Regions from separate parts of the Streptomyces sp. PTL18 genome, predicted to be linked through region 3. Evidence: riboswitches for the same ligand, from Rfam matches in the RefSeq annotation. Region 3 holds a riboswitch; each other region holds the start of a gene.
The links. Region 3 has a riboswitch for cobalamin ahead of AC5WS8_RS23640 (cobalamin biosynthesis protein). Riboswitches for the same ligand answer to the same signal wherever they lie in the genome.
Positions count from the first base shown of each region.

Region 1 (9,533 bases), on a different contig from region 3:
ACCGCAGCCGGTGTCCTCACCGCGGCCGGCGCGGCCTTCGCCCATGTCACCGTCCATCCCGAGAGCTACGCCAAGGGGGCGACGGACGGTGTGCTGACCTTCCGGGTGCCCAACGAGGAGGACACCGCCGCGACCACCAAGGTGCAGGTCTTCCTGCCCACCGACCACCCGATCCTGGGCGTGCTGGTCACCCCGCAGGACGGCTGGACCGCGCAGGTGACCACCACCAAGCTCAAGAACCCGGTCAAGACGGACGACGGAACCATCACCGACGCGGTCTCCCAGATCACCTGGACCGGCGGCCGCATCCGGCACGGCCAGTACCAGGACTTCAACGTGGCCTTCGGTCAACTTCCCGAGAACACCGATCAGTTGACGTTCAAGACACTGCAGACCTACTCCGACGGAAACGTCGTCCGCTGGATCGAGGAGGCCCAGAAGGGGCAGGACGAGCCGGAGAACCCGGCACCGGTGCTCCAGCTGACCGCCAAGGGCACGGCGGAGGGCGGCGCTTCCACCGCGGCGCCCGCCGGCAGCGCGGAGAAGCCGGGCACCGCCACCACGAAGGCCGCCGCCACCAGCGACTCCACCGCCCGCGGGCTCGGGATCGCCGGTCTTGTCGTCGGCGTCCTCGGCCTTGCCGCCGCGGGCTTCGCGATCGCCCGCAGCCGCACCACCGGCGCCTCCGCCTCCTCCGGCGGCGAGTGACCGGGTCCCCGTCCTGCCGGCGTCAGCGCCCGTCGGCGGGACGGGGACGCCAGCGCTCCTCGACCCTGGCGATCCGCCAGTACGCCAGCGCCGCCGCCCATACGGCCACGAACAGCCCGACGATGACGAAGCCCACGTTGCCGAGGTCGAGCCCGGCGATCCAGCCCGTCACCGCGTCCCTGAGGTCCAGCTTGTCGTGCAGCACTCCGACCAGCTCGATCGTGCCGATCAGGAAGGCCACCGCGATCGACAGCCCGGTGATCGTGAGGTTGTAGAACACCTTCCGCACCGGGTTGGAGAAGGCCCACTGGTAGGCGAAGTTCATGAACGTGCCGTCGAGCGTGTCGAAAAGGCACATCCCGGCGGTGAACAGCAGCGGCAGGCACAGGATCGCGTACCAGGGCAGACCGGCCGCCGCGCCCGAGCCCGCCATGACCATCAAGGTGACCTCGGTGGCCGTTTCGAAGCCGAGCCCGAAGAGGAAACCCAGCGGGTACATCTGGCCGGGACGTGAGATCGACCTGGTCAGGCGGCCGAGCACCCGGTGCATGAACCCCCGGGAGTCCAGGTGCCGCTCGAGTTCCCCCTCGTCGTACGTCCCGGCGCGCATCGCCCTGAAGACCTTGAGGATGCCGAGCAGGGCGAGCAGGTTGAGAGCGGCGATCAGGTAGAGGAACGTGCCGGCGATCGTCGTCCCCATGAACCCGAGGATCTGGTGGGTACTCGAGTGCTCGCTGGTGACACGGTCGGCGAGCCGGGTCCCGCCCGCGATCAACAGGGCGAGCAGGACCACCACGCTGGAGTGCCCGAGCGCGAACCAGAACCCGACCGACACCGGGCGCTTGCCGTCCGCCATCAGCTTGCGGGTGGTGTTGTCGATGGCGGCGATGTGGTCGGCGTCGAAGGCGTGCCGCATGCCCAGCGTGTACGCCGTGACGCCGAGGCCGATGCCGAACGCCTTGGTGCCGACCTGGTAGTGCTCCGGTACCACCAGCAGGAAGAGGATTCCGAACGCGACCACGTGCAGGGCCGCTATCGCCGCCAGCAGTCCGGCAGTGCGCACGGTGTCCTCGCGCCGCCAGCGGAAGGAGGCGGCCCCGGGCAGGGCGGGGTCGGTCAGGGTCATACGGTCACGCTCCAGCACCTCGTGGATCACTTCGTGAGATGCCGTGGCCGGTCTCCTGGCTGACGGATCAACGCGCCCGTCCCAACCTTCCCGGCCTGGCGGCCAGTGGCGCCACCCGCTGGGTACGGGCGGCACGGGACGGGAACTCCCCGATCACAGTGGCGAGGGCCGCTCCGGCCTGAGCCCCCTGGGGGCTTTCACCGGTCTTCCCGAGCACCACGGCCCGACCACCTTAGGGTCCGGGTCAGAACGCCTGCAAGACTGCACAGTTGCGCAGGTATCCGAGGTATCGAAGATCACACGGGGGTGCCTGGGAGGATGTGCGCATGCATCTCGTCCCCGCCGACCGCGCCGGCAGGCGCACCATCGACGGCCACCGGGTCTGCGAGGCCATCGAGGCCATCGGCGCCCCAGAGGCCGTACGCACCTGGTCCGAACGCTTCTCGCTGCTCGCCGACCCCGGCCGGCTCGCCCTGCTGCTGGCCCTGCACCGGGCCGGGCCGCTGGCGGTCTCCGACCTGGCGGTGGCGACCGGCATGAACGACCCGGCCGTCTCGCAGGCGCTGCGGCTGCTGCGGACGGCCGAGGTGGTGGCGGGTGAGAAGGAGGGGCGGATCGTCCGCTACCGGGTGATCGATCCCGTGGTGAACGAGCTGCTGAAGCAGGTGACCTGACGGGGACTCACCGCAGACAGCCCGCTGTCGCGCCGACAGCTCACTTCTTGTGCGCGGCCGGGGCCTTGTGCGGTGCCAGGTGGATGTCCTGGCTGGACAGCGTCAGCGGTGACTCGGTGAAGGCGCGCAGCCGAACGCGGACGCCCTTCCTGGGCACGGTGAACCCCTTGCCCGGCGCCTGGATCCGGTAAGTGGCCGTGGCGTGGGCGCCGACGGACGACGGGCCCTGGAGCACCTTCCACCAAAGGCTCGCGCCGTGGCCGATCGTCACCATGAAGTGGGGCCGGACGGCGAAGCCGCCGGTGTTGTCCACGCGGACGGTGAGCGTCTCCACGGTCGCGGCCTTCCGGGTGGAGCCGACGGCCTGCATCCGCAACGGCGGTTTCCCGGTCGCCGCCACCGTCGCCGCCACCAGGGCCGGCACCACCAGGGCCCCGGCCAGCACCATGCGGGCCGTCCGTCGGCCCTGCAGCAGCCGGGGCTGCCAGGCGGTGGCGAACGCGGCGGGCGGCGCGGTGACAGCAGCCGCCAGCCACAGCGGCGTCATCATCAGGTAGTAGCCGTCCTGCGAACGGGTCGCCAGGAAGAACGCGCACCAGGGCAGCACGGTCGCCGCCGGACCCAGCCGGCGCACGAACAGCACGAACAGCGCCAGCAGGCCCGCCACCAGCAGCATGCTCGCGTGCGAGTACCAGGACAGGAGGTCGCTGCCGTCGGTGTAGTACAGGGAGATGCCGACCAGGCCCTGGCCGTGGATGATCGCACCCTGGATGAGCGGCAGCGCGATCCCCTCGATCCAGGTGCGCGGCTCGGTCACGATGAAATACCCGTTGACCAGCAGCCACGTACCGGCGGCGATCCCCACGATCCGCCCCACCGCGAGGGCCGCCTCGCGCGCCCCCTGCTCGCCGCGCCGCAGCGCGTAGACACCGGCGAGCAGGAACGGCGTCACGAACCACGGCAACTGCTGGCTTGCACAGGCGGCGCCCAGACAGGCCGCCCGCGCCCAGTCGGCCGGGCCGCCCGTGCCCATCCGCGTCCAGCGCACCACCACCGGGATCAGGAAGGCCAGTGCGAGGACCGCCGGGTAGCCGAGGCGGGCGTACATCGGGATCATGCCGAAGCCCAGGCAGACCATGGTGGCCGCCGAGCGCCACGGCGTCGGCAGCATCTTCCACAGGACGATCGCGCCGAGGACGATGGCGGTGGTGGGCACCAGGACCTCGGGCAGCGCGCCGTGGCCGATCCACAGCAGCGGCGCGGTGAGCATGGCGGTCAGCGGCGGATAGCCGTAGGTGAAGTCGTAGCCGCCTTCCACCGTCGGGGTGTAGGCGACGGTGCTGTGGTGCCCGAACAGCCAGGGCCAGGCCTGTCCGTACACCGGGTTGCCGTGCAGCATCTCGCGGGCGGCCTGGATCGTGAGGATCGACTCGTCGCTGTAGTCGTGCAGCGCGCCGGCCGCGCAGTAGACGAGCGTGATCCCCGTGACCAGCACCACCAGATCGAGGCGCGCCAGCGAGCGGCTGCTGCGCACCACCAGCGTCAGTACGCCCGTCACCAGGATCGACACGTAACAGACGGAGACGACCGCGGCGATCGGCGGCTCATGGCTGGCGGCGCTGTTCCACACGCCGCGCGTGCCGATGAAGAGGCTGATGTTCGCGAGCAACGTGAGAACGCGGTGCCACTGCGCGGGGCCCCGGTCCGGTTCGTTCTTGCCCCGCGCCACCAGCGGGCGCACCCACCGGGTGCTTGTCGACGGCTTCACTTCTGCCAAGTGCACGCCAGGAACGTAGGTGGACAGCATGAACACCGAGCGCCCGGAGATGAAGATTCCGGTGTGGCCCGGGTGGACGTCAGTAGACGTCCCGCACGTACCGCTTCTCCGCCGCCAGCTGTTTCACGTACGCGGCCGCCTCCGCCTCGCTCAGGCCGCCGTGCAGGGCGGCGATGTCCCGCAGCGCCCGGTCGACGTCCTTGGCCATGCGGGAGGCGTCCCCGCAGACGTAGAAGCGGGCGCCCTCCCGGAGCCAGTGCCACAGCTCGGGGCCGTGCTCGCGCATCCGGTCCTGGACGTAGACCTTGGCGCGCTGGTCGCGGGAGAAGGCGGTGTCGAGACGCGTGAGCACGCCGTCCTCCCGCAGCTTCGTCAGCTCCTCCGCGTAGGAGAAGTCGGTGGCGCGGTGCTGCTCCCCGAAGAAGAGCCAGTTCGGCGCGGTGTGCCCGAGCTCGCGGCGTTCCTGGAGGAAACCCATGAAAGGGGCGACCCCGGTGCCGGGTCCGACCATCACCATCGGGGTGGAGGCGTCCGCCGGCGGCCGGAAGTGGGGCGAGCGCCGCACGAAGACCGGCACCGGAGTGTCTGGTTCCGCATCGGCGAGGAACCCGCCGCACACCCCGGCGCGGGGCCGCCCGCGCAGGCTCTCGTAGCGCACCACGGACACGGTCAGCGACACCCGGTGCGGGTCGACGAGCGGGCTCGACGAGATCGAGTAGAGCCGGGGCCGCAACCGCTTGAGCACTTCGGCCCACTCCCCGGCCGAGGCCCGCACCGCGTACTCTGCCGCCACGTCGACGGCCTGCCGCCCCCAGCACCAGCGCGCCAGGCCGTCCTTGTTGTCGGGGCGCAGCAGCTGCCGCAGCTCCCGGTCGTCCCGGGTCCGTTCGGCGACGAAGCGCAGTAGGTCCGGGGTGATCCGGGTGATGTCGAGATGCCCGAGCAGGGCTTCGCCGAAGGGCACCTCGCCGGCTCCCGCCACCTCCACGGCGGCGTCGCGGTCGATCCCCGTCACCGCCAGCCATTCCTCCACCGGGCCGGGAGAGTTGACCGGCCGCACACCGAGCGCGTCCCCGGCCTCGTAGGTGAGTCCGGCCTCCCTGGTGTCGAACGTGAACCGGCGCACCTCCTTGCCCGCCCCGGGCAGGCTGAGCAGCCGGTTGCCGACGAGACGGGCGGTCGACTGGGCGGGTTTGCCCTGCTTCGGCTGCGCGGGGGCCGGCGCCGGGGCACCGCCGAGCGCCGCCAGCACCGACTCCAGCCAGGCGCCCGCGGACGGCTCGTAGTCGGGTTCGCAGTCGGTGCGCGGCGCGAGGCGCACCCCGCCCAGCTCCTGCAGCCGCGTGTCCAGGCGGCGCCCGTGTCCGCAGAAGTCGTCGTACGACGAGTCGCCGAAGGCCAGCACGGCGTAGCGCACACCGTCCAGGCGCGGTGCCCGGTGGCCGGAGAGGGCGGCCCAGAAGCCGGAGCCGTTGTCGGGCGCGTCGCCGTCGCCGAACGTACTGGTGATCAGCAACAGATCGGCGTCACGCGGCAGTCCGCCGACGTCGGCCTCGTCCATGCCGACCAGGGTGGCCCGGTACCCGGTCGCGGTGAGCCGCTGGGCGGTGGCCGCGGCGAACTCCTCCGCGTTGCCGGTCTGTGAGGCCCACAGCACCACGACCTCGCGGCCGGCCGGTCCCTGGGAGGTGCTGCCCGCCCGGGAGTACATCCCGGCCAGGACACCGTTGACCCACAGCGCGTGCTCGGGGCTGAAGGGCGCGTCCCGCGGCAGCACGGGCACACCGGGGGCGCCGGAGCCCAGGCCGGCGAGGAAGCCGGTGAGGTACTGGCGCTCCTGGGCGGTCAGGACCGGGGGAGGGGCGGGGGCGAGACCGAAGGGGTCGGCGGCGGGGGCGGGAGGCCGGGCCTGGGGGGCGGTCGCGGCGGAGGGCGCCGGAGGGTTCGCGGGTGCCGGCTCGGCCACCTTCGCCAGCGCCACCGCGCACACCTTGAACTCCGGCTGGAAGGAGACCGGGTCGACCGCGTCGCTGGTCACCGCGTTGACGCTGAGATACTCGCCGAAGAGGTCGTTCCAGTGGAACGGGGCGAAACAGCAGCCCTGCCGCACCCGGTCCGTCACCGCCGCCGGCAGCACGGCCCGTCCGCGCCGCGAGGCCACCTCCACGGGGTCGCCGTCCGCGATCCCCAGCCCCGCCGCGTCCTCGGGGTGCACCTCCACGAACGGCCCCGGATTGAGCTTGTTGAGCTTCTCGACCTTCCCCGTCCTGGTCAGCGTGTGCCACTGGTGCTGCACCCGCCCGGTGTTCAGCAGGAAGGGGAAGTCGTCGTCCGGCAGTTCGGCGGGCGGCAGGTGGGGCCGCGCGTGGAAGGCGGCCCAAGGCGGGCATCGCCTCCCAGCCCTCGGTGTGCCGGGTGATGAAGTCCGTGTCCGTGTGCCCGTTCTCGTGCAGCAGGTGCAGCAGCCCGTTCAGCAGGGCGAGGTCGGTGCCGGGGCGTATCTGCAGGAACAGGTCCGCCTTCGCGGCGGTCGCGGTGCGCCGGGGATCGACGACGATCAGCTTGGCCCCCGCCTTGACCCGGTCCATCAGCCGCAGGAAGAGGATCGGATGGCAGTCGGCCATGTTCGAGCCGATGACCAGGAACACATCCGCCTTGTCCAGGTCGTCGTACGACCCCGGCGGCCCGTCGGCACCCAGCGACAGCTTGTATCCGGCGCCCGCGCTCGCCATGCACAGCCGCGAGTTCGACTCGATCTGGTTCGTCCGTACGAACCCCTTGGCCAGCTTGTTGGCCAGGTACTGCGCCTCGAGGCTCAGCTGGCCCGACACATAGAAGGCGACGGCGTCCGGACCGTGCTCGTCGACGATCTCCCGCAGCCGCCGCGCGGTCTCGCGCACGGCTGCGTCCACAGGAGCGGGCACCGGCTCCGCGCCCCGGTCGTCGCGCACCAGGGCCGTGGTCAGCCGCCCGGGTGCCGCCGGCATCTCCGCGGTGGTCGCGCCCTTGGTGCACAGCCGGCCGCGGTTGGCGGGGTGCTCCTTGTCACCGGACGCCTTGACGACGCGACGGCGCCCGTCGGGACCGGTCGCGATGTCGAGCACGATCCCGCAGCCGACGCCGCAGTACGAGCAGACGGTCCGTATCCGCTGCGTTCCGGGGCTCGTGGTCATGCGTCGACCGTGCGAATTGCCCGTTACGCGGATGTCACGCGCCGCGATCTTGAGCCGTTACGCGCCCTGCACATCGCGCACCGGGCCGGTGTGAGGCGGCGTCGGGGTGGCACTGGAGGGGCGCCGGTCGACCGAAGTGACCGCAGGGAGTGTCGCGGTCCGTGTCGCTGTTGGGCCGAACGGGTGACCATGCGTAAGAATTGCCCGGTGCAGACGATGAGTGCGAGCCAACACGGGGAGGGCCGGTGAACAGCCACGATGTCACCGACGAACAGTGGGAAGGGCTCGCTCAGGTCGTGCCGTTGCGGGGCCGGGACGCCTGGCCGTCGGCGGTCGGCCACCGCGCGCTGCCCGAGGCGGAGACCGAGGCGCGCCGCCGCTTCGTCGTCCTCAGGGTCAATGTGTTCGCGGACGCCCGCGACGTCGCCGAGACCCTGATGGCGGGCGTGCCGGTCCTGCTCGACCTCACCGGTGCGGAGACGGACGTCGCCAAGCGGGTCCTGGACTTCAGCACGGGCGTCGTCTTCGGCCTGTCCAGCGCGATGCACCGGGTGGACCGCAACGTGTTCCTGCTGACACCGCGGGGCACGGAGGTGCGGGGACTCATGGCGGAGGCGGGGGTTCCCGGGGCCTGAGCTCCCGACGGGCCGGTCGATCGCTCGATCGTAGGAAGCCCGCGGGGCCGGAACGGTTCGCCGCGCGGCGGGAGACCTACGGTGCCGGTTATGACCGCGTCACCCGTGCCCGCCGCCCCTGAGCAAGCCGCGCCCGCTGTCTCTCGGCAAGCCGCTGCCCCCGGACCGCGCCCGGACCGGCCGTGCGTGACGGAACTGCGGCTGTCCGCCTTCGCCGGGCATCGGCGGGCCACCTTCCCGCTGGGCCCCCTCACGCTGTTCGCCGGGCCGAGCGGTTCGGGCAAGTCGCGCGCGTTGCAGGCGTACGAGGCGCTCGCTCGGCTCGGCGGCGGTGCGGAGCTGGCGGAGGTGTTCCCCGACCCGGTGGCCTGCGTGCCCGAGCGGGCGCGGCCCGACGCCCAGCGGCGGCGCGGCTTCCGGATCGGCTGCACGGCCGACGGCCCGCAGGGACCCGTCCGGCTCGACGTCGCCGTGCAGGCCGAGCCCGAACTGCGCGTCGTCGGCGAGCGGTTGACCTCCGGCGGTCTCGTCCTGCTGGAGACCGCGCTGCGCGACCCGCGCCGCCCGGTGGTGCAGGCGGCCTGGCACACCGCCGGCGCCACCCCGGTCACCCGGGGTCCGCTCCCCGACGACCGCCTCGGCACCGCCCTGCTGCCGCTGCGCGTCGCCGGCAAGACCGACGGCCAGCGCCGGGTGCTCGCCGCCGCCGAGCAGACGGTGGTGGCCCTGCGATCGGTCTTCGCCTGCGACCCGAGCCCCGGGCGGATGCGCGACCCCGTCCCGCTGGGCGCGGGCCGGCTGCTGCCGGACTGCGGCAACCTCGCGGACGTCCTGTGGCGCACGCGCGCGGAGTGCGGCCGACGGCACGCGCTGCTGACCGCCGCGGTCGCGGCCGGGTGCGCGGGGGAGGTCGTCGACCTGCTGGCCCAGCCGCTCGGGGACGGCACGGTCCGCGCGCTGCTCGACCGCGGCGACGGGCGGCGCACCCCGCTGCGGCTGCTGGGCGAGGGCGAACTGCGGTACCTGGCCCTGGCCCTCGTCCTGCTCACCGGCCCGGGCGTCCTGGAGGTCGACCCGGCCGGAGAGGTGCCGGCGGCGCTGCAGACTCTCACGGTGCTGGCGGACGGATTCGACCGCGGTATGGACCGTCGGCAGGCGCGCGAACTGCTCCGGCTGGCGGCACGGATGTGCGAGCGGGGGCACATCCGGCTCGTGGGCGCGGTGAGCGAGACGTCCCGGGCGCCGGGGGTGGACGGGGTGACGGTGGTAGACCTGAGCGCGTGACAGAGGAACCGGGGCAGCGCAAGGACCTGACCGTGGCGCGGCTGCAGCGCCGGCTCGCCGACTTCGCGGCGGCCCGCGACTGGCAGCCTTACCACACTCCCAAGAACCTGGTGGCCGCGCTCAGCGTGGAGGCGTCCGAACTCGTCGAGATCTTCC
Region 1 is NZ_JCAJZO010000004.1:190,647-200,179, reverse strand. It holds gene AC5WS8_RS09920 (YcnI family copper-binding membrane protein) at 1-708, shown strand, start outside; gene nicT (Nickel transporter NicT) at 731-1,834, opposite strand; cobalamin riboswitch at 1,863-2,070, opposite strand; gene AC5WS8_RS09910 (ArsR/SmtB family transcription factor) at 2,161-2,508, shown strand; gene AC5WS8_RS09905 (hypothetical protein) at 2,549-4,249, opposite strand; partial or broken gene AC5WS8_RS09900 (molybdopterin dinucleotide binding domain-containing protein) at 4,365-7,155, opposite strand; partial or broken gene AC5WS8_RS09895 (hypothetical protein) at 7,291-7,458, opposite strand; gene AC5WS8_RS09890 (cell division protein SepF) at 7,704-8,093, shown strand; gene AC5WS8_RS09885 (AAA family ATPase) at 8,184-9,377, shown strand; gene AC5WS8_RS09880 (nucleotide pyrophosphohydrolase) at 9,374-9,533, shown strand, end outside.
Region 1: linked by a shared signal. The riboswitch ahead of nicT (Nickel transporter NicT) and the one ahead of AC5WS8_RS23640 (cobalamin biosynthesis protein) in region 3 are both predicted to bind cobalamin.

Region 2 (9,533 bases), on a different contig from region 3:
CGTTCTTCAGGGTCGCGAGGTCGGTCTTGTTGTTGGGCAGGTTGCCCTTGGCCATGAGGCCCTTCTGGCCCTGCGACCCGGTGAAGGCGTTGATCCACTCGGCGGCCAGCGCCTGCGCCTTGGACTTCACCGGGACCGCGAGGTCGGAACCGCCCAGGAAGACGGGCATGTTCTTGCCGGAGGGACCGGGCATGACGAAGTTCTCGAGGCTGCTCTTCAGCTTGCCTCCGGTCTTGTCGGCCTTCGGGTCGGCCGCGGCCGCGCCCTCCCAGGCGGCACCGAAGATCATGGCGGACTTGCCCTGGCCGTAGACGATGTACCGGTCGGACTCGTCCTTGGTCTTGTCGCCGTGCATGTACCTGTCGATGACCGTCTTGAACTCGTTCAGGCCCTTGAGGGACTCCGGCGAGGACAGGTCGGCCTTCCACTGGCCGCCCTCCTGCTTGGCGATGGAGCCACCCGCGTCGTAGACGAAGGACATGGCCGCGTACCAGTCCCGCGTGGGCTGGTACCAGGCGCTGAACCCGCTGCCCTCCTTCTTCTGGATCTTGTCCAGGTCGGCGGTGAGCTCCTGGTAGGTCTTCGGCGGCGTCTTCACGCCGACCGAGGCGGCGATGTCCTTGCGCCAATTCGCAACGCGGCCGCCGGCGTAGTAGGGAACGCCGTAGGTCTTGCCGTCGTACGTGACGGACGACTTGAGACCGTCCAGCCACTGGGCGGAGTTGTCGAACCTGGCCGGGTCCACGGGGGCGAAGGCGCCCTTGACCATGTAGCCGAGCATCTCGGTGTTGCCCATCTCGACCACGTCGGGCGCCTTGTCGGTGGCGAGGACGGCGTCGAGCTTGGTGTTCTTGTCCGGCCAGCCGTAGTACTCGTGGTTGATCTTCAGGCCGGGGTGCTTCTTCAGCACCGCGTCGTCGGCGGCCTTCACCAGGGCCGGCCAGTTGTTCTGGGCGTCGACCGTCAGCCAGACGGTGAGCTCCTTGGCGTCCGCCCCGGTGCTCGACCCCCCGGACTTGCCGCTTCCGCACGCCGCGACGGAGACCATCATGCCCGCGATACCGATCGCGACTGTCAGTTTGCGCTTCACGCCATCCTCCTCAGGGATGCCACAAACCCCCCTTGTCCCCGCGGCGTGACGACGCGCACCGCCCGTGGGGCCGGGACTGGACCATTGGTGTAGACCAGTAGGGGGGAGCTTGGCTCAGACCAATAGGCGCGTCAAGGGCGTTCGAGCCGCTCAGGGTGTTCGTTATGTGACCTACATATGAAAGGACCTTTAAGTAGGAACTCAGCGAAAACGGGCACCCGGTTCGTCACGGCCGCGACTGGACCAATCCGTCGGGCGTGGACTAGACCAGCGAAGGTGCCGACGGTATACAGAGGGGACCCCCGTCGGTGGAACGGGGATCACGGAGCGTGCGGCCCTGCTCCCCATGAGGCCGTGCCACGATGTGAGCCGTGACCGACGCCCTGTCGGTCGCTTCGGCATCCGGAGCCGGGAAGGCAGAGCATGAGCACCGACGTCAGCAGTGCGGAGAGCGAGGGCGGGGCGACCGTCCGCACCGCGCGCGTGCCCAAGTACTACCGTCTGAAGAAGCATCTGCTCGACATGACGGAGACGCTGCCGCCGGGGACGCCGGTGCCGCCCGAGCGCACGCTGGCCGCGGAGTTCGACACCTCCCGCACGACGGTGCGCCAGGCGCTGCAGGAACTGGTCGTCGAGGGGCGGCTCGAGCGCATCCAGGGCAAGGGCACGTTCGTCGCCAAGCCGAAGGTCTCCCAGGCGCTGCAACTGACCTCGTACACGGAGGACATGCGCGCGCAGGGACTCGAGCCGACCTCTCAGCTGCTGGACATCGGCTACGTCACGGCCGACGACACGCTCGCCGGACTGCTCGGCATCTCGGCCGGCGGCCGGGTGCTGCGCATCGAGCGGCTGCGGCTGGCCAGCGGTGAGCCGATGGCGATCGAGACGACGCACCTGTCCGCCAAGCGCTTCCCGGCGCTGCGCCGGTCGCTGGTGAAGTACACGTCCCTCTACACGGCGCTCGCGGAGGTGTACGACGTCCATCTCGCGGAGGCCGAGGAGACCATCGAGACCTCGCTGGCCACCCCGCGCGAGGCGGGTCTGCTCGGCACGGACGTGGGCCTGCCGATGCTGATGCTCTCCCGCCACTCGCTGGATCGCGAGGGCAAGCCGGTGGAGTGGGTGCGGTCGGTGTACCGGGGGGACCGGTACAAGTTCGTGGCGAGGCTGAAGCGGCCCGCGGAGTAGGGCGCAGAGCACTCCTCGGGTCCACTCCGTGCCGATGTGCGGACGAGGGCTTCCGCTCCCATGGCAAGGTCACCTACATTGCCTGCGCATTACACAGATGAACAGGTGACAGTGAGGGACGGAGCCGTATGTCCGATCAGTCAGATGCAGCCGGAGCGGCGGTGGTGACGCCGGTGCGCGTCGTCATCGCCCTCTGCCTCGTAGCACCCTTCGTCGCGATGCTGTGGGTCGGCTCGTACGCCAAGACGGACCCCGCGTTCATCGGCATCCCGTTCTTCTACTGGTACCAGATGCTGTGGGTGATCATCTCCACGGCGCTGACGATGCTCGCCTACAAGCTGTGGCAGCGTGACCAGCGCGCCCGCGCCGGCGGCAAGGGGGGTGCGTCGCAGTGAAGGACGGCGTGAACGGCGTCGCGCTCGGCGTCTTCGTCTTCTTCTTCCTGGCCGTGACCGTCATGGGCTTCCTGGCGGCGCGCTGGCGCAGGGCGGAGAACGAGCACAGCCTCGATGAATGGGGCCTCGGCGGCCGCTCGTTCGGGACCTGGATCACCTGGTTCCTGCTCGGCGGCGACCTGTACACCGCGTACACGTTCGTGGCGGTGCCGGCGGCGATCTACGCGGCGGGCGCCTCGGGCTTCTTCGCGGTGCCCTACACCATCCTGGTGTACCCGCTGATCTTCACCTTCCTGCCGCGCCTGTGGTCGGTCTCGCACCGGCACGGATACGTCACCACCTCGGACTTCGTGCGCGGCCGGTTCGGTTCCAAGGGCCTGTCGCTGGCGGTGGCGCTGACCGGCATCCTGGCGACGATGCCCTACATCGCGCTCCAACTGGTGGGCATCCAGGCCGTGCTGGACGTGATGGGCGTCGGCGGCGGCGAGAGCACCAACTGGTTCGTGAAGGACCTGCCGCTGCTGATCGCCTTCGGTGTGCTGGCCGCGTACACCTACTCGTCGGGTCTGAGGGCGCCCGCGCTGATCGCGTTCGTGAAGGACGCACTGATCTACATCGTCATCGCGGTGGCGATCATCTACATCCCGATCAAGCTGGGCGGCTTCGACGAGGTGTTCGCGAAGGCGGGGCACGCGCTGGCGCAGGTCAACCCGGTGACCGGCAAGCCGCGCGGCGCGCTGGCTCCGGCCGAGGCGACCCAGTGGACGTACGGGACGCTGGCGCTGGGATCGGCGCTCGCGCTGTTCATGTACCCGCACTCGGTCACCGCGACGCTGTCCTCGCGCAGCCGTGAGGTGATCCGCCGCAACACCACGATCCTGCCGCTGTACTCGCTGATGCTGGGCCTGCTGGCGCTGCTCGGCTTCATGGCGGTCGCCGCGGGCGTGAAGGTCAAGAACGGGCAGCTGGCGATCCCGCAGCTGTTCGAGAACATGTTCCCGGACTGGTTCGCGGGTGTGGCCTTCGCGGCGATCGGCATCGGCGCGCTGGTGCCCGCGGCGATCATGTCGATCGCGGCCGCGAACCTCTTCACCCGCAACGTCTACAAGGACTTCATCAAGCCGGACGCCACGGCCAAGGAGGAGACCCGGGTCTCCAAGATCGTGTCGCTGCTGGTGAAGGTGGGCGCGCTCGTCTTCGTCCTGACGATGGACAAGACCGTCGCCATCAACTTCCAGTTGCTGGGCGGCATCTGGATCCTGCAGACCTTCCCCGCTCTGGTCGGCGGCCTGTTCACGCGCTGGTTCCACCGCTGGGCGCTGCTGGCGGGCTGGGCGGTGGGCATGGTCTACGGCACGGTCGCCGCCTATCGCGTCGCGTCCCCGTCCAACCCGGCGCAGAAGCACTTCGGCGGGTCCAACGCGATGATCCCGGGCATCGGCGAGATGGGCTACATCGGTCTGACGGCGTTCGTCCTGAACGTGGCGGTGGCGGTGGTCCTGACCTTCGTCCTGAAGGCGGTCAAGGCCCCCGACGGCATCGACGAGACGAAGCCGGAGGACTACACGGCGGACGCGGGCGACCCGGGGGTGCAGGTGCAGCTGCCGCCGGCCACGGCGGGCGCCTCGCACTGAGTCCACGTCGTACGCCGGGTCAGCGCGTCAGCGGGTCAGCGGGTCAGCGGGTCGCCGGAGGAAATCCGGCGGCCCGTTGTCGTACCCGTCCGGCACACTCGGCCCATGGACTTCACCATCCGGCCGGCGGCCCCGGACGAATACGGCACGCTCGGCGAGATCACCGCTCGGGCCTACCTCCAGGACGGTCTCCTGGACTTCGGCGAGAGCGACGCCTATCTCGGCGAACTGAAGGACGTGGCGGGACGGGCGGCCGCGGCACAGGTGCTGGCGGCCGTGGCGGACGGGAGTCTGCTCGGCGGCGTCACCTTCGTACCGGCCGGCGGCCCCATGGCCGACATCGCAGGACCGGGAGAGGCCGAGATACGGATGCTCGCGGTCGCGCACGACGCACGCGGCCGGGGCGTCGGGGAGGCCCTCGTCCGGGCCTGCGTCGACCGCGCCCGGGCCACCGACGGCTGCGTACGGGTCGTGCTGTCGACCCAGCGGACCATGCGCACCGCCCACCGCATCTACGAACGTATGGGATTCGTTCGCGCACCCGAGCGGGACTGGAACCCCTTCCCCCACCTCGACGACATCACTCTCCTCACCTACGAGTTGACGCTCTGAGGCCACCGCGACACAACATCTGGGGGCGACATCACAGCCCGGCACAAGATGTATGCTCATGCTCGCTGTCGCCGCAGGGGAATCCGGTGCGAATCCGGAACTGTCCCGCAACGGTGTACCTGTGCGTGCCCGCCCCAGGCGGACCCGCACGAGCGTCAGTCCGAGGACCTGCCGACAGCGCGCCCGGCCGTCCGGTCCGGGTGCCCTGACGTCCGGGCCTCGTGGAATGGGCCGGTGGGCGCGACGCCGTGTGCGCTCGTGAGCTGCCCCCTGCCCTCCGCCAGGCCCCGTGCCGAGCGAGGGAGAGCCCCACGTGACCATCGCGCCAGCCGATCCGGCTTCAGCCACAGGTCTGGAAACCGACGGTCCGGGTGCCGCGCTGCTGCGGACCCTGACCGAGCTGACCGCCGACCTCCCCGACGCCGACCCCGGGCGGGTCGCCGCCGCCGCGCTGCGCGGCCGGTCCGCCCGCGCCGACGACGCCGAGCTGCGCGAGCTGGCCACGGAGGCGGCCGCCGGACTCATCTCCGAGGACCCCGCCTACTCGAAGCTGGCCGCCCGCCTGCTGACCATCGGCATCCGCGCCGAGGCCGCCTCCCAGGGCGTCACGTCGTTCACCGAGTCCATCGCCGTCGGCCACCGGGAAGGACTGATCGCGGACCGCACCGCCGCGTTCGTACGCCTGTACGCCAGCCGTCTCGACGCCCTGGTGGAGGAGCAGGCCGACGACCGCTTCGGCTACTTCGGCCTGCGCACCCTGCACAGCCGCTACCTCCTGCGGCACCCGATCACCCGCACGGTCGTCGAGACGCCCCAGCACTTCATGCTCCGCGTCGCCGCGGGCCTGGCCGAGGACGACAGCCCCCACTCGGTGGACGACGTCGCGGCGCTCTACGGGCTCATGAGCCGGCTCGACTACCTGCCCTCCTCCCCCACCCTCTTCAACTCCGGCACCCGGCACCCCCAGATGTCGTCCTGCTACCTCCTCGACTCCCCGAAGGACGAGCTGGACTCCCTCTACGAGCGCTACCACCAGGTCGCCCGCCTCTCCAAGCACGCCGGCGGCATCGGCATCGCCTTCTCCCGCATCCGCTCCCGCGGCTCCCTGATCCGCGGCACCAACGGGCACTCCAACGGCATCGTCCCGTTCCTGAAGACCCTCGACGCCTCGGTCGCCGCCGTGAACCAGGGCGGCCGGCGCAAGGGTGCCGCCGCCGTCTACCTGGAGACCTGGCACTCGGACATCGAGGAGTTCCTGGAGCTGCGCGACAACACGGGCGAGGACGCCCGCCGCACCCACAACCTCAACCTGGCGCACTGGATCCCGGACGAGTTCATGCGCCGGGTCGACGCCGACGAGCAGTGGTCGCTGTTCTCCCCCTCGGACGTGCCCGAGCTGACCGACCTGTGGGGGGAGGCGTTCGACACCGCCTACCGCCGGGCCGAGGCGGCGGGGCTCGCCAGGAAGACGATCCCCGCCCGGGATCTGTACGGCCGCATGATGCGCACCCTCGCGCAGACGGGCAACGGCTGGATGACGTTCAAGGACGCCGCCAACCGCACCGCCAACCAGACCGCCGAGCCGGGCCACGTGATCCACTCCTCCAACCTCTGCACGGAGATCCTGGAGGTCACGGACGACGGGGAGACGGCGGTCTGCAACCTCGGGTCCGTCAACCTCGGCGCCTTCGTGGCCGAGGGCGACATGGACTGGGAGCGGCTGGACGCGGCCGTCCGCACCGCGGTCACCTTCCTCGACCGCGTCGTCGACATCAACTTCTACCCGACCGGACAGGCGGCCCGCTCCAACGCCAGGTGGCGTCCCGTCGGCCTCGGCGCGATGGGCCTGCAGGACGTCTTCTTCAAGCTGCGGCTGCCCTTCGACTCCCCCGCGGCCAAGGCCCTGTCCACGCGGATCGCCGAGCGGGTCATGCTCGCCGCGTACGAGGCCTCCGCCGACCTCGCCGAGCGGCACGGCCCCCTGCCGGCGTGGGAGGAGACCCGCACGGCGCGGGGCGTGCTGCACCCCGACCACTACGGCGTCGAGCCGACCTGGCCGGAGCGCTGGGCGGCCCTGCGGGAACGCATCGCCGCGGTCGGCATGCGCAACGCGCTGCTGCTCGCCATCGCGCCCACGGCGACCATCGCGTCCATCGCGGGCGCCTACGAGTGCATCGAGCCGCAGGTCTCCAACCTCTTCAAGCGCGAGACGCTGTCCGGTGAGTTCCTCCAGGTCAACTCGTACCTGGTGCAGGACCTCAAGGCGCTCGGCGTCTGGGACGCACGCACCCGCGAGGCGCTGCGGGACGCGAACGGCTCCGTGCAGGGCTTCGCCTGGATCCCCGAGGACGTACGCCGGCTCTACCGCACGGCGTGGGAGATCCCGCAGCGCGGTCTGATCGACATGGCCGCCGCCCGCACCCCGTTCCTGGACCAGGCCCAGTCGCTGAACCTGTTCATGGAGACGCCGACGATCGGCAAGCTCTCGTCGATGTACGCCTACGCCTGGAAGCGGGGCCTGAAGACGACCTACTACCTGCGCTCCCGCCCGGCGACCCGTATCGCCCGCGCGGCTCAGGCCGCCGTCCCCGTCCAGCAGGCGACCCCGGACGCCGAAGCCGTCGCCTGCTCCCTTGAGAACCCCGAGTCCTGCGAGGCCTGCCAGTAATGACCAGCACCACCGGCACCACCCGTCCCCAGAACCTCCTCGACCCCGGCTTCGAGCTGACCCTGCGCCCCATGCGCTATCCCGACTTCTACGAGCGCTACCGGGACGCCATCAAGAACACCTGGACCGTCGAGGAGGTCGACCTCCACTCGGACGTCGCCGACCTCGGCAGGCTCACCCCGGGCGAGCAGCACCTGATCGGGCGCCTGGTGGCCTTCTTCGCGACCGGCGACTCGATCGTCGCGAACAACCTGGTGCTGACCCTCTACAAGCACATCAACTCGCCCGAGGCCCGGCTCTATCTGAGCCGGCAGCTCTTCGAGGAGGCCGTCCACGTCCAGTTCTACCTGACACTTCTGGACACCTATCTCCCGGATCCGGACGACCGTGCGGCGGCCTTCGCAGCCGTGGAGAACATCCCCTCCATCCGCGAGAAGGCCGAGTTCTGCTTCAGGTGGATGGACTCCGTGGAGCGGATCGACCGCCTGGAGAGCAAGGCGGACCGCCGGCGCTTCCTGCTCAACCTCATCTGCTTCGCCGCGTGCATCGAGGGCCTGTTCTTCTACGGTGCCTTCGCGTACGTCTACTGGTTCCGCAGCCGGGGCCTGCTGCACGGCCTGGCCACCGGCACCAACTGGGTGTTCCGCGACGAGACGATGCACATGTCGTTCGCCTTCGACGTCGTGGACACCGTCCGCGAGGAGGAGCCGGACCTCTTCGACGACGAGCTCCGGCAGCAGGTCACCGACATGCTTCGGGAGGCCGTCGAGGCCGAGTTGCAGTTCGCTCGCGACCTCTGCGGTGACGGCCTGCCGGGGATGAACACAGACTCGATGCGGCAGTACCTGGAGTGCGTTGCCGACCAGCGCCTCGCACGCCTCGGCTTCGCCCCGGTGTACGGCTCGGAGAACCCCTTCTCCTTCATGGAGCTGCAGGGCGTCCAGGAGCTGACCAACTTCTTCGAGCGGCGTCCGTCGGCGTACCAGGTCGCGGTGGAGGGGACCGTCGCCCTGGACGAGGACTTCTAGGCCCCGTCCACACCCGTCCACGTTCCCGGGGCACGACGCCGCACGTCTGCCGGACGGACGTGCAGGTGGCTCGCGGGCCGGCTGCACGTCCGTCCGGTGCCGGTGGTCAGCGGGGCACGGCCCTCAGCAGCAGCCGGCGCGGGCGGAGCGTGATGCCGATGCGGGGCCCGGACTCGGACCCGGGGGCCTGTTCGAAACGGTAGGCCGAGGCCATCACCGCGGTGAGGAGCGTGAGTTCGGCCATCGAGAAGTGGTCACCCGGGCACTTCCGGTTGCCCACGCCGAACGGGGTCATCGCGTACTTGGGGACCTCCTTGGCCCGCTCGGGAAGCCACCGGTCGGGGTCGAACTCCTGAGGCCGCCCGTACGACCGCGGATCCCGCTGGATCGCGTACGGGCTGTACACGACGTCCGCCCCGGCCGGAATCCGGTACCCGCCGAGCTGTGTGCCGGCCACCGCCCGCCGCGTCAATATCCATACGGCGGGATGCAAACGCATTGTCTCGACGATGACATGCGCGGTGTACGTCAGCTTCCGGACGTCCTCGAATGCGACCGGCCGCTCCCCCACAACGGCTTTCACCTCGTCGCGGACCTTGTCTCCCTGATCCGGGTGCTCGGTGAGCACCTTCAGGAGCGACATGATCACGGATCCGACGGTTTCGCTTCCGGCGGTGATGATGGCGACGACCTGGTCGTGGATCTCCTGTTCCCCGATGGTCTCGCCATTCTCGTCCTTCGCTTCCAGCAAAGCCGTCAGCAAATCGTCCGGCTTTCCACCGGATGCCCGGCGGTCGGCGACGATCTCGTCGACCAGGAGATGCAGATCGGCCAATGCCCGGTTGAATTCGCGGTTGGCCGGAAACGGCAGGCGATAAAGCGGTCCCAGGGGCAGGACCATGCGCTGGTACATACCGC
Region 2 is NZ_JCAJZO010000009.1:134,150-143,682, forward strand. It holds gene AC5WS8_RS19250 (extracellular solute-binding protein) at 1-1,090, opposite strand, end outside; gene AC5WS8_RS19255 (GntR family transcriptional regulator) at 1,514-2,278, shown strand; gene AC5WS8_RS19260 (DUF3311 domain-containing protein) at 2,407-2,673, shown strand; gene mctP (monocarboxylate uptake permease MctP) at 2,670-4,307, shown strand; gene AC5WS8_RS19270 (GNAT family N-acetyltransferase) at 4,413-4,919, shown strand; cobalamin riboswitch at 4,972-5,109, shown strand; gene AC5WS8_RS19275 (ribonucleoside-diphosphate reductase subunit alpha) at 5,233-7,587, shown strand; gene AC5WS8_RS19280 (ribonucleotide-diphosphate reductase subunit beta) at 7,587-8,615, shown strand; gene AC5WS8_RS19285 (bifunctional albaflavenone monooxygenase/terpene synthase) at 8,722-9,533, opposite strand, start outside.
Region 2: linked by a shared signal. The riboswitch ahead of AC5WS8_RS19275 (ribonucleoside-diphosphate reductase subunit alpha) and the one ahead of AC5WS8_RS23640 (cobalamin biosynthesis protein) in region 3 are both predicted to bind cobalamin.

Region 3 (9,533 bases):
GGAGGGCGTTGGCGCCGTGCGCCTCGATCGCGTCGCACAGGGTGTCCACGAAGGCGGTGTTGCCGCTGAGTTCGTGGGCGCGGTAGAAGAGCACGCCGACGGTCGGACGGCCCTCGGTGAACGGGCGCTCGCCGTGGACGCCGTACTCCGGCATCTTCCGCGGCTCGTCGAACCCCTCGCCGGTCAGCAGCACCGTGTCGGACAGGAAGCGGGCGAGTTCGGTGAGGTTGGCGGGGCCGCCCTCGACCAGGTACTTCAGCGCCTCCGCCACCACACCGGCCGGTACGGACGACTCGGCCATCAACTCGGCGTCGGGGACCGCCTCCCCGCCCAGCAGCACGGTCGGGACGCCGGACGCCTTCAGCCGGGCCAGCCCGTCCTCCCAGGCGCGCTTGCCGCCGAGCAGGCGTACGACGGCGATGTCCGCGCCCTCGATCAGGCCCGGAAGCTCCTCGGAGACGTCCACGCGGGTGGGGTTGCCGATCCGGTAGGGGGCGCCGGAGGCACGGGCCGCCAGCAGATCGGTGTCGGCGGTCGACAACAACAACACTGTGCTCATGCGGGCGCTCCCGGTGGAATGAAAGGCAGTCCTTGCGGCGCGCCCGACTCGATGAGCCGCCACAGCGCGTCCGTGTCCGCGTGCTGTTCGATCAGGTCGCCGAGCCGGTCGAGCTGCTCCTCGCGCAGCACGGCGAACGAGGTGTCGGGGGCCGGCACGAAGCGGCGTCCCGCGGCGGCGGCCACCTCGCGCAGGAAGGCCCGCCGGAATCCGTCCGACTCCAGGGAGCCGTGCCAGTGGGTGCCCCAGGTCTGGCCGACCCGGCAGCCGTCCAGGAAGGCTTCCCCACCGGTGACGTCGGCGACCCCGTGGTGGATCTCGTACCCCTCGACCCGCTCGCCGAGGGCCTCCCCGGCCGGCCGGGTGAGGGTCTTCTCGCGCGCGAACCGCACCCGGACGGGCAGCACGCCCAGCCCGGGGACTTCGCCGGCGCGGGACTCGACCTCGTCCTCGATGTGCTCGCCGAGGATCTGGAAGCCGCCGCAGACGCCGAGGACGGGGCGTCCTTCGGCGGCCCTCCGGACGAGGGCGTCCGCGAGACCGCGCTCGCGCAGCCACTCCAGCGCCCGGACGGTTCCCCGGGTTCCCGGGACCACCACGAGGTCCGCGTCCGCCAGCTCCTCCGGCCGGTCCACGAACCGCACCACGACCCCCGGTTCGGCGGCCAGCGCGTCGACGTCGGTGAAGTTGGACATCAGCGGGATCGCGCAGACGGCGACCCGCAGCACGTCCTCGCCGACCGGAGGAGTCACCGTGGACTCCCGGACGGTGCCCCGCAGCGAGACCCTCAGTCCGTCCTCCTCGTCGATCCCGAGCCCGCGCCGGAACGGCAGCACCCCGTACGTCCGCCGCCCGGTGAGACCCCGGAGCATCTCCAACCCCGGCTCCAGCAGGCCGACATCGCCCCGGAACTTGTTCACCAGGAACCCGGCGACCAACTCCTGGTCCTCCGGCGAGAGCAGCGCGACGGTCCCGAAGAAGGACGCGAACACGCCCCCACGGTCGATGTCACCGACGACGAGAACGGGCAGCCGGGCGTTGCGGGCGATCCCCATGTTCACGATGTCGGTGCGCCGCAGGTTGATCTCGGCCGGACTGCCGGCCCCCTCACAGATCACCGCGTCATACGTGCCCCGCAACTCGGCCAGGCAGTCCAGCACGGTGCCGAGGAGCCGCTGCTGCCGCCCCCCGTGGTAGCCGCGCGCGCTCAGTTCACCGACCGGCCTGCCGAGCAGCACGACCTGGCTGCTCTGCTCGCCGCCCGGCTTGAGCAGCACAGGGTTCATCAGCGCGGTCGGCTCGATACGGCACGCCTGGGCCTGCATGGCCTGCGCCCGCCCGATCTCGGCGCCCTCGCGGGTGACGAAGGAGTTGAGGGACATGTTCTGCGCCTTGAACGGCGCGACCTTCACCCCCTGCCGTACCAGCCAGCGGCAGATCCCGGCGGTGACGACGCTCTTGCCGGCGTCGGAGGTGGTACCGGCGACGAGGAGTCCCCCGCTCACGACGTCCCTCCCTTCGCGAGAAGCCTTCGGGCCGCCAGGCGCCCGGCGACCGTGATGCCGAGCGCCAGCCCGCTCACGCGCCGGGAGAGCCGTACGGCCCGCTCGATGTCGTCCGTGCGCACGGCGCGCCCGTCGCCGTTGAGGACCGGCCGGTGCTCCACGCGCCCCCCGTACGACAGCGTCCCGCCCAGCCGCACGCCCAGGGCGCCCGCGAACGAGGCCTCCACGGGCCCGGCGTTGGGGCTCGGATGCTTGGCGGCATCGGCACGCCAGGCGCGCAGGGCGCCCCGCGGATCCGGGCCCGCTGCCGCCGCGAGCACCGCGGTGAGCCGTGCCCCCGGCCACCCGGCGAGGTCGTCGAGCCGCGCGGAGGCCCACCCGTAGCGCCGGTAGCGGGGCGACTTGTGCCCGACCATGGCGTCGAGGGTGTTGACGGCGCGGAATCCCACGAGACCGGGCACCCCGGCGACGGCCCCCCAGGTGAGCGCGCCCACCACGGCGTCGGAGGTGTTCTCGGCGACGGACTCGACGACCGCCCGCGCGATCCCGTCCGCGTCCAGCGCCTGTGGATCCCGTCCACACAGATGGGGAAGGCGCGCGCGTGCGGCCGTCACGTCCCCCGCCTCCAGGGCGCGCCCGACGGCCCGCGCCTCCCGGGCGAGCGACGTGCCCCCGACCGCGGCCCAGGTGGCGGCGGCGGTCAGGGCCACGGAGGCGGCGGGGGAGGTACGTACGGAGCGCGCGGCCAGGGATCCCAGCGCCACGGCGCCACCGGCGCAGACGGCGGTGTGCAGCGCGCCCCACCCGCGGTGGTCCCGCCACAGCACCCGTTCCACGGCCGCCGCGGCCCGCCCGAACGCGGCGACCGGATGTCCGTGGCGTGGATCGCCCAGCAGGAGGTCACCGAGAAGGCCGGCGGCGGCGCCGTACGCGAAGACGCGATCGGCACCCATCGGCTCAGCCGACCGTGCGGTCGGACGGGGCCCGGTGACAGAACCTCAATCGGCAGCCGCGCATGGCGATATGTCCTCACTCAGGGTGTCCACGCCCTGGTTCGACGAGACCGGCGGTGAGAGTTCCTGGCTCCCGGGGAGTTCTTCCCCGGTGACAGTGGCGGGACCGCGCCGGATTCGCACCGGCTTCCTCTCCTGCCGCCGTACTGGCCCCGGCAGTCCACCACGCGCCCAGAACACCCGTCAACTTGCTCTTGACCTGCGATGCTGTGGTGTGCTGAGTCCCACACCGCTGAAATCACGTCAGTTGCCCGAATGGGTGCTTTTCGGAGCTGAGTGGCGTTCGTGGGGCGCGCGTTCCGGCGCGTGACTCGAAACGGCGCACCGGCCCGGTGCTCGTCTTTCGCCGTACGACGGGGTGTGCTTTGCTGGCCGGACTCGAGAAACCCGGCAGTGGACGGAGTCCGAGCGAACCGTCCAGAGGGCGGGAGGGACCCACATGGGGGACAGGGCCAAGGAATTCTCGGCGGGCGCGGGCGGTCCCCACGCGCCGCACCTTTCGCCGGTGGCGGCGCTGGCACTCTTCTCCCTGACGACGGGGATGTTCGCGGTCGGGATCGGTGCGCTGGCGGCACTGCTGGTGCCCGGAGCCCCGGCGCGGGCCCTTGTCTGGCTGGTGGTCACCATCGTGACCGCCGCCTGCGCGGGGCTGTGGTGGGGCCTCACCCCGGTCCCGGAGCGGCTGCGCGTCCTGGGCCGGGCGACGGCGGCCCTCCGGACCCGGGACTCGCGGACCCCCTGACCCAGGACATGAGGAACCCCCGCGGCACATGGCTGCGGGGGTGACTCGAAGGGTCGCGGCTGCGGGGGCTCCGGATGCTCCCGTCGTCAGGCGACGATCAGTTGGATGCCGTACGCGACCGCCGCCACGCACGCCGCGAAACACACGTACGCGCCGGTGGCCGCCAGGGTGGCCGCGCCACCCCGGGCCGAGTCCTTCTTGGTGAGGCCCACGACGCCCAGGGTGAACAGGCCCACCAGGGCCACGGTGACCGCGAGGCTGACGCCGAAGACGGAGCCGAGGGCTGCCCAGTCGATCTTCATGAGTGCTGATTCCTTAAACCGTGGCGGCGGGGGCCGGCTCCGGGGAGGGGCCGGCGTCCGGGGCCGGGATCGTGGCCTGCAGGTCGGCGGTGGCGTCCGTGTCCGCCGGGTCGGTGCCGGGCACCGCACCGCCGGTCGCGGTCGTGGTGGCGTCGGCCGTGATGACGGGGCCCGCCGGGGGCGGGACGACCGCTGCGATCGCGGCCGTGACGACGCCCGCGGGCTCCGTCTCGACGTCGTTGACGTTGTCCACCGTGACCGGCTTGCGCCGGGACAGGGTCCAGATGACACCGGCGCCGGCTACCAGCAGCACACCGGTGGCGATCGTGCCCCAGGTGCCCTGCTTGGTGAGGAGTTCGGCGCCCCCTCCGACCAGGCCGGCCGCAGGCAGCGTCAGTACCCACGCGACGAGCATCCGGGTCGCGGTGGACCAGCGGACCACGCCCCCCTTGCGGCCGAGGCCCGCGCCCATGACGGCGCCGGAGCAGACCTGCGTGGTGGAGAGCGAGAAGCCGAGGTGCGAGGAGGCGAGGATCGCGGTCGCCGCGCTGGTCTGGGCGGCGAAGCCCTGCTGCGGCGCCAGGTCCGTCAGGCCCTTGCCGAGGGTGCGGATGATGCGCCAGCCGCCCAGGTAGGTGCCGAGTGCGATGGCCAGTCCGGCCGAGACGATGACCCAGGTGGGAGGGTTCGAGCCGGGGGCGATGACACCGCCGGTGACCAGGGCCAGCGTGATGACGCCCATCGTCTTCTGGGCGTCGTTCGTGCCGTGCGCCAGGGAGACCAGGCCGGCCGAGGCGATCGACCCGGCGCGATAGCCCTTCGCGGTCGCCTTCTCGTCGGCACGGCTGCCGATCACGTACGACAGCCGGGTGGCGAGCATCGAGGCCAGGCCCGCCACGACCGGCGCGGCGACCGCGGGGATCAGGACCTTGGTGACGATCGTCGAGCCGTTCACCGCGGACCAGCCGGCCGAGGTGACGGCGGCACCGATCAGGCCGCCGAAGAGGGCGTGGGAGGAACTGGAGGGCAGGCCGAGGAGCCAGGTCAGCAGGTTCCACAGAATCGCGCCCACCAGGGCGGCGAAGATCACTTCGACGCGTATGCCCTGTTCGTTGATGATGCCGCCGGAGATCGTCTTGGCGACCTCGACGGACAGGAAGGCGCCGAGGAGGTTCAGCGCGGCGGACATCGCCACCGCCGCCTTGGGCCTCAGGGCGCCGGTCGAGATGGTGGTGGCCATCGCGTTGGCTGTGTCGTGGAAACCGTTCGTGAAGTCGAACACGAGAGCGGTGACGATCACGATTCCGAGGAGGAGCGTGATGTGTTCCATTTACCCAGGCTTCTGTGGGAGGTCAGTGGCTGTTGGACCGTAGGCAACCTGGGTGAACGGAAGGTGAACTGATGCGGGCTGGAGGGTGTACCGATCGGCGTGTCGGCGTTCCGTTTGTGACGGGGTGGCAGCGATCGCCCCCTCGATCGCCGTCCGTGGCAGCCATGTGGACCCGGTCGCCCCTCCCGTGGGCCGGCTTCGGCCGGTCCCGGAGCCCGGCGAAGAGATTTCCGTCACCCCCTGGCAGGATCGCCGCATGGCCGACCAGCGACGCTACGCGGGGCACCCGCAACAGGACACAACGGGCGGACGGGGGCCGGACGCGCCGGCCGCGCGGGAGGAGGTGGCGCGGGCCTGGGACCAACTCGTCGCGACGGCCCGCCGCACCGTCGCCGACGGACTGGTCGTCGGCACCTCCGGCAACGTCTCCGTACGCGTCGGCGACACCGTGCTGGTCACCCCCACCGGGGTGCCGTACGAGCGACTGACGCCGGGCGACGTGGTCGGCGTCGACCTCGACGGCCGCCAGGTGCTCGGCACGCTGCGCCCGACCAGCGAGCTCCCGATGCACCTGGCCGTCCACCGCACCACGGACGCCCGGGCCGTGGTCCACACCCACGCCCCCCACGCCACGGCCGTCTCCACCCTGGTGCAGGAACTGCCGCTGATCCACTACATGGCCGCCGCGATGGGAGGTGCGGTGCGGGTCGCCCCCTACGCGACCTACGGCACCCCCGAACTGGCCGGGAACATGCTCCGCGCCCTGACCGACCGCACCGCCTGCCTGCTGCAGAACCACGGCACGCTCACCCATGGCGCCTCGCTGGACGAGGCCTACGACCGCACCGCCCAACTGGAGTGGATGTGCCGCGTGTGGCTGACGGCGTCGTCGGTGCCGGGCCTCACCCCGCACCTGCTCAGCCGCGAGCAGGTGGCGGAGGTAGGAGAGCGGTTGCGGGGGTACGGACAGGGCTAGAGGGTTTCGTTCCGGCCCGCGACGAACCCTCCAGTGGACCGGCCGGCCGGGGCCGCCTCGCGGCGCGCCCCGTGGGTCACACCGCGCCCTTCTCCCACTGGCCGGGGGCGGGCTCCGACGGGAGACTGGGTGGATGCGCACTGTCAAAGCGGCGGCCGCAGCCGTCACCGTAGCCATCGCCGCGGGCGCCGCCGGCGTCGCCGCGGGCCGCTTCGCCAGCGACGCCGCGCTGAAGGCACCGCCGGGCCGCCCGCTGCCCACGGAACCGCGCCTCGCCGTGCACTCCCTGGCGGCCGGCCGGATCACCCTCACCCGCGACCTGGCCTCCCAGCGGCCCGGCACCTACGGGCTGACGGGTGACGGCTCCCACGCCGTCGTCGGCCCGGTCCTGGACTCCGCCCCGCACACCGTCGACACCGTCGTACGCCGTCTGGAACGCGTCACCCACGGCACGCTCGAGCCCGGTGACAAGGTCTGGCTGACCCCGGCCCTGTACACCGGCGACCCCCGGAGCGCCCTCGGCCTCGACCACACCGACGTCGAGGTGCCCGGCGAACTCGGGAACCTGCCCGCCTGGTTCCTGCCCGGCGCCCGTGACACCTGGGTGATCACCGTGCACGGACTCGGCGCCACCCGGGAACACCCCATGAACGTCATGGGCTTCCTGCAACGCCACCACTTCCCGGTCCTCGACATCGCCTACCGCGGCGACCCCGGGGCGCCCCGCTCCCCGGACGGCCTGAACCACCTCGGCGAGACCGAGTGGCGCGACGTGGACGCCGCGGTCCGCCACGCGGTGCGTGCCGGGGCCGAGCGGGTCGTGCTGCACGGCTGGTCCACCGGCGCCGCCATGGCACTGCGCACCGCCGCCCACTCGGCGGTGCGCGAGCGGATCTCCGGGCTCGTCCTGGACTCACCCGTCCTCAGCTGGGAGGCCACGCTGCGCGCCCTGGCCGCCGCCCGCCGCACCCCGGGCGCCCTGCTGCCGCTGGCCGTCCGGGCCGCGCAGGGCCGCACCGGTGTGCACGGCGACCGCACCCGGAAGACCGCCGACCCGCAGCACCTCAAGGTGCCGGTGCTGATCTTCCACGGGCCCGACGACACGATCGCCCCCTGGGGCCCCTCACGCCGTCTCGCCGAGCGGCGCGCGAACCTGGTCACCCTGCACACGGTGGAGAACGCCCCGCACGGCGCCATGTGGAACGCCGACCCCGAGACCTACGAGGAAGCCATGCGGCGCTTCCTCACACCGTTGATGTAACGGCTGACGCAACGGCGTCCAGGCGACGGCCCGCGCCGGCGGACACAGAGCTGCGGCGCCTTCGGCACCCCCTCCGCTCGGCCCGCCCGGCCAGCGCTCTCCCCTCTCCCGAGCCCCTTGAGAAACCCTGCGTCGGCTCCCGTCGGCGGCCCCGCCGGCATTCCGTTTGGGTTTTCGGACCGTCAACCGGAAGACTGCACCCGTGACGTCCCGTACTCCGCGCGACTCCAGGCTCCGACTCGTCCGACCGCGGCCGCTGGCCGCCGCCCCCCGAGCGGTGACCCAGCGCCGCACGCGCCGCCCCGCACCCCGGCCGCCGGAGGGCACGCCCCCGCCCGCGGAACTGGCGAAAATGGCCCGCACCCGCCTGGCCGGCGCTGCCCGTGTCGCCCACTGGGCGGACGCCGCGCTCGGGCCCGGCCGCGAGGGCGCGTCCCCCGACGGCAAGGGCACCCTGTCCGACGCCACCGCCGAACGGGCCGCCACCGCCCTCGGCCTGACCGCCGCTCAGGTGCGCGCCGACTGGGACACCGCGCGCCTGGCCGGTCTCGTCGAGGTGCACGGCGGCAACGCCCGCCCCGGCTGGCGCCTGCGTGCCTGGGACCGGGACGACTCAGCCGTGCTGCGCGGCTGGGTCGCCCTCTTCGACGCATGGTCGCTCGCCTGCCCGGAGCCCGCGGACCGCGAGCACGCCGCCGTCGCCGAGGTCGTCTCGGCCATGCCGCAGGTGCTCTCCTTCCTCCAGCTGTCCGCCGGGCCCGTCCCCGTCGAGCAGCTCCTCGACCTGCTCCGGCAGCGCGTCACCGAACTGCGCACCGAGCGCTGCGAGGTCCCCTACGGACCCCGGCCCGAGCCCCTCGCCGCGCCGCTCCCGCAGTCCGCCGACGACACCGAACTCGCTGCGTTGCTCGACTGGGCCCTCGACGCGCTGGCCTACGTCGGCGCCCTCACCTGCGCCGACGGGCAGGCCACCCTCACCTCGCTCGGCAGCTGGGCGGTCTGGGTCAAGCTGGAGCAGATCTGCGTCGCCGCGCAGAGCCCCGCCGGGCACATCGAGCAGAACGCCGAGGCCATGCTCCGCGGCTGCGCCCAGCTCCGCCCGAACGCGGCCCGAGCCGAGTACCGGGCCTGGCTCGCCGCCCGCCCCGTCGGCAGCGCCGTCACCGAACTCCTGGACGCCGCCCGCGGCGAGGACGCCCTGCTGCGCGGCCTGGCCTTCGAGGCGCTGCGGGTGGTCGGCGCGCCCGCCGAGCCCGAGGTGCGCCGCGCCGTCGAGGAGACCACGCTGCGCCCCTACGTTCTCCTCTGGCTCGCCGAGCACGACGGCATCGACCCCGAGGACGCCCACGAGGTGCTCACCCGCGAGGAGGCCACCTGGCTGTGGGTCGACACCGCCGCCGCCGTCGCGGACCACGGTGAGGCTCCGCTCCTGGTCCGTCACCTGGAGTCCGCCGTGCAGGCCACCGTGCCCGCGCTGCTCGAGGAGGTGCGCGCGGCCGGACATCCCCGCACCGTCCAGGTCCTGGTCGCGCTCGCCGCCGCGCACCCGGACCCCGCGCTGGCCAAGGCCGTGCGCCGAGCCGCCTTCCAGGTCCACACCGGAGGCAGCTGACCCCTCCGAGGGCGCTGTCAGGCGGCTGTCTCGGGGGCGTACGTGCCGAAACTCCAGATGTTGCCCTCGGCATCCCGGGCCATGTAGTCCCGCGACCCGTAGTCCTGGTCCGCCGGGGGCATCAGGATCTCCGCGCCGTGCTCCACGGCCCGCTGGTGGTGTGCGTCGACGTCGTCCACCACGACGTACACCCCGCAGGGACCGGCCCCCTTCATCGCCTCGTCGAAGGGGCC
Region 3 is NZ_JCAJZO010000013.1:46,937-56,469, reverse strand. It holds gene cobN (cobaltochelatase subunit CobN) at 1-559, opposite strand, end outside; gene AC5WS8_RS23645 (cobyric acid synthase) at 556-2,064, opposite strand; gene AC5WS8_RS23640 (cobalamin biosynthesis protein) at 2,061-3,017, opposite strand; cobalamin riboswitch at 3,119-3,257, opposite strand; gene AC5WS8_RS23635 (hypothetical protein) at 3,517-3,819, shown strand; gene AC5WS8_RS23630 (hypothetical protein) at 3,906-4,121, opposite strand; gene AC5WS8_RS23625 (inorganic phosphate transporter) at 4,135-5,451, opposite strand; gene AC5WS8_RS23620 (class II aldolase/adducin family protein) at 5,708-6,427, shown strand; gene AC5WS8_RS23615 (alpha/beta hydrolase) at 6,561-7,688, shown strand; gene AC5WS8_RS23610 (hypothetical protein) at 7,891-9,300, shown strand; gene AC5WS8_RS23605 (VOC family protein) at 9,318-9,533, opposite strand, start outside.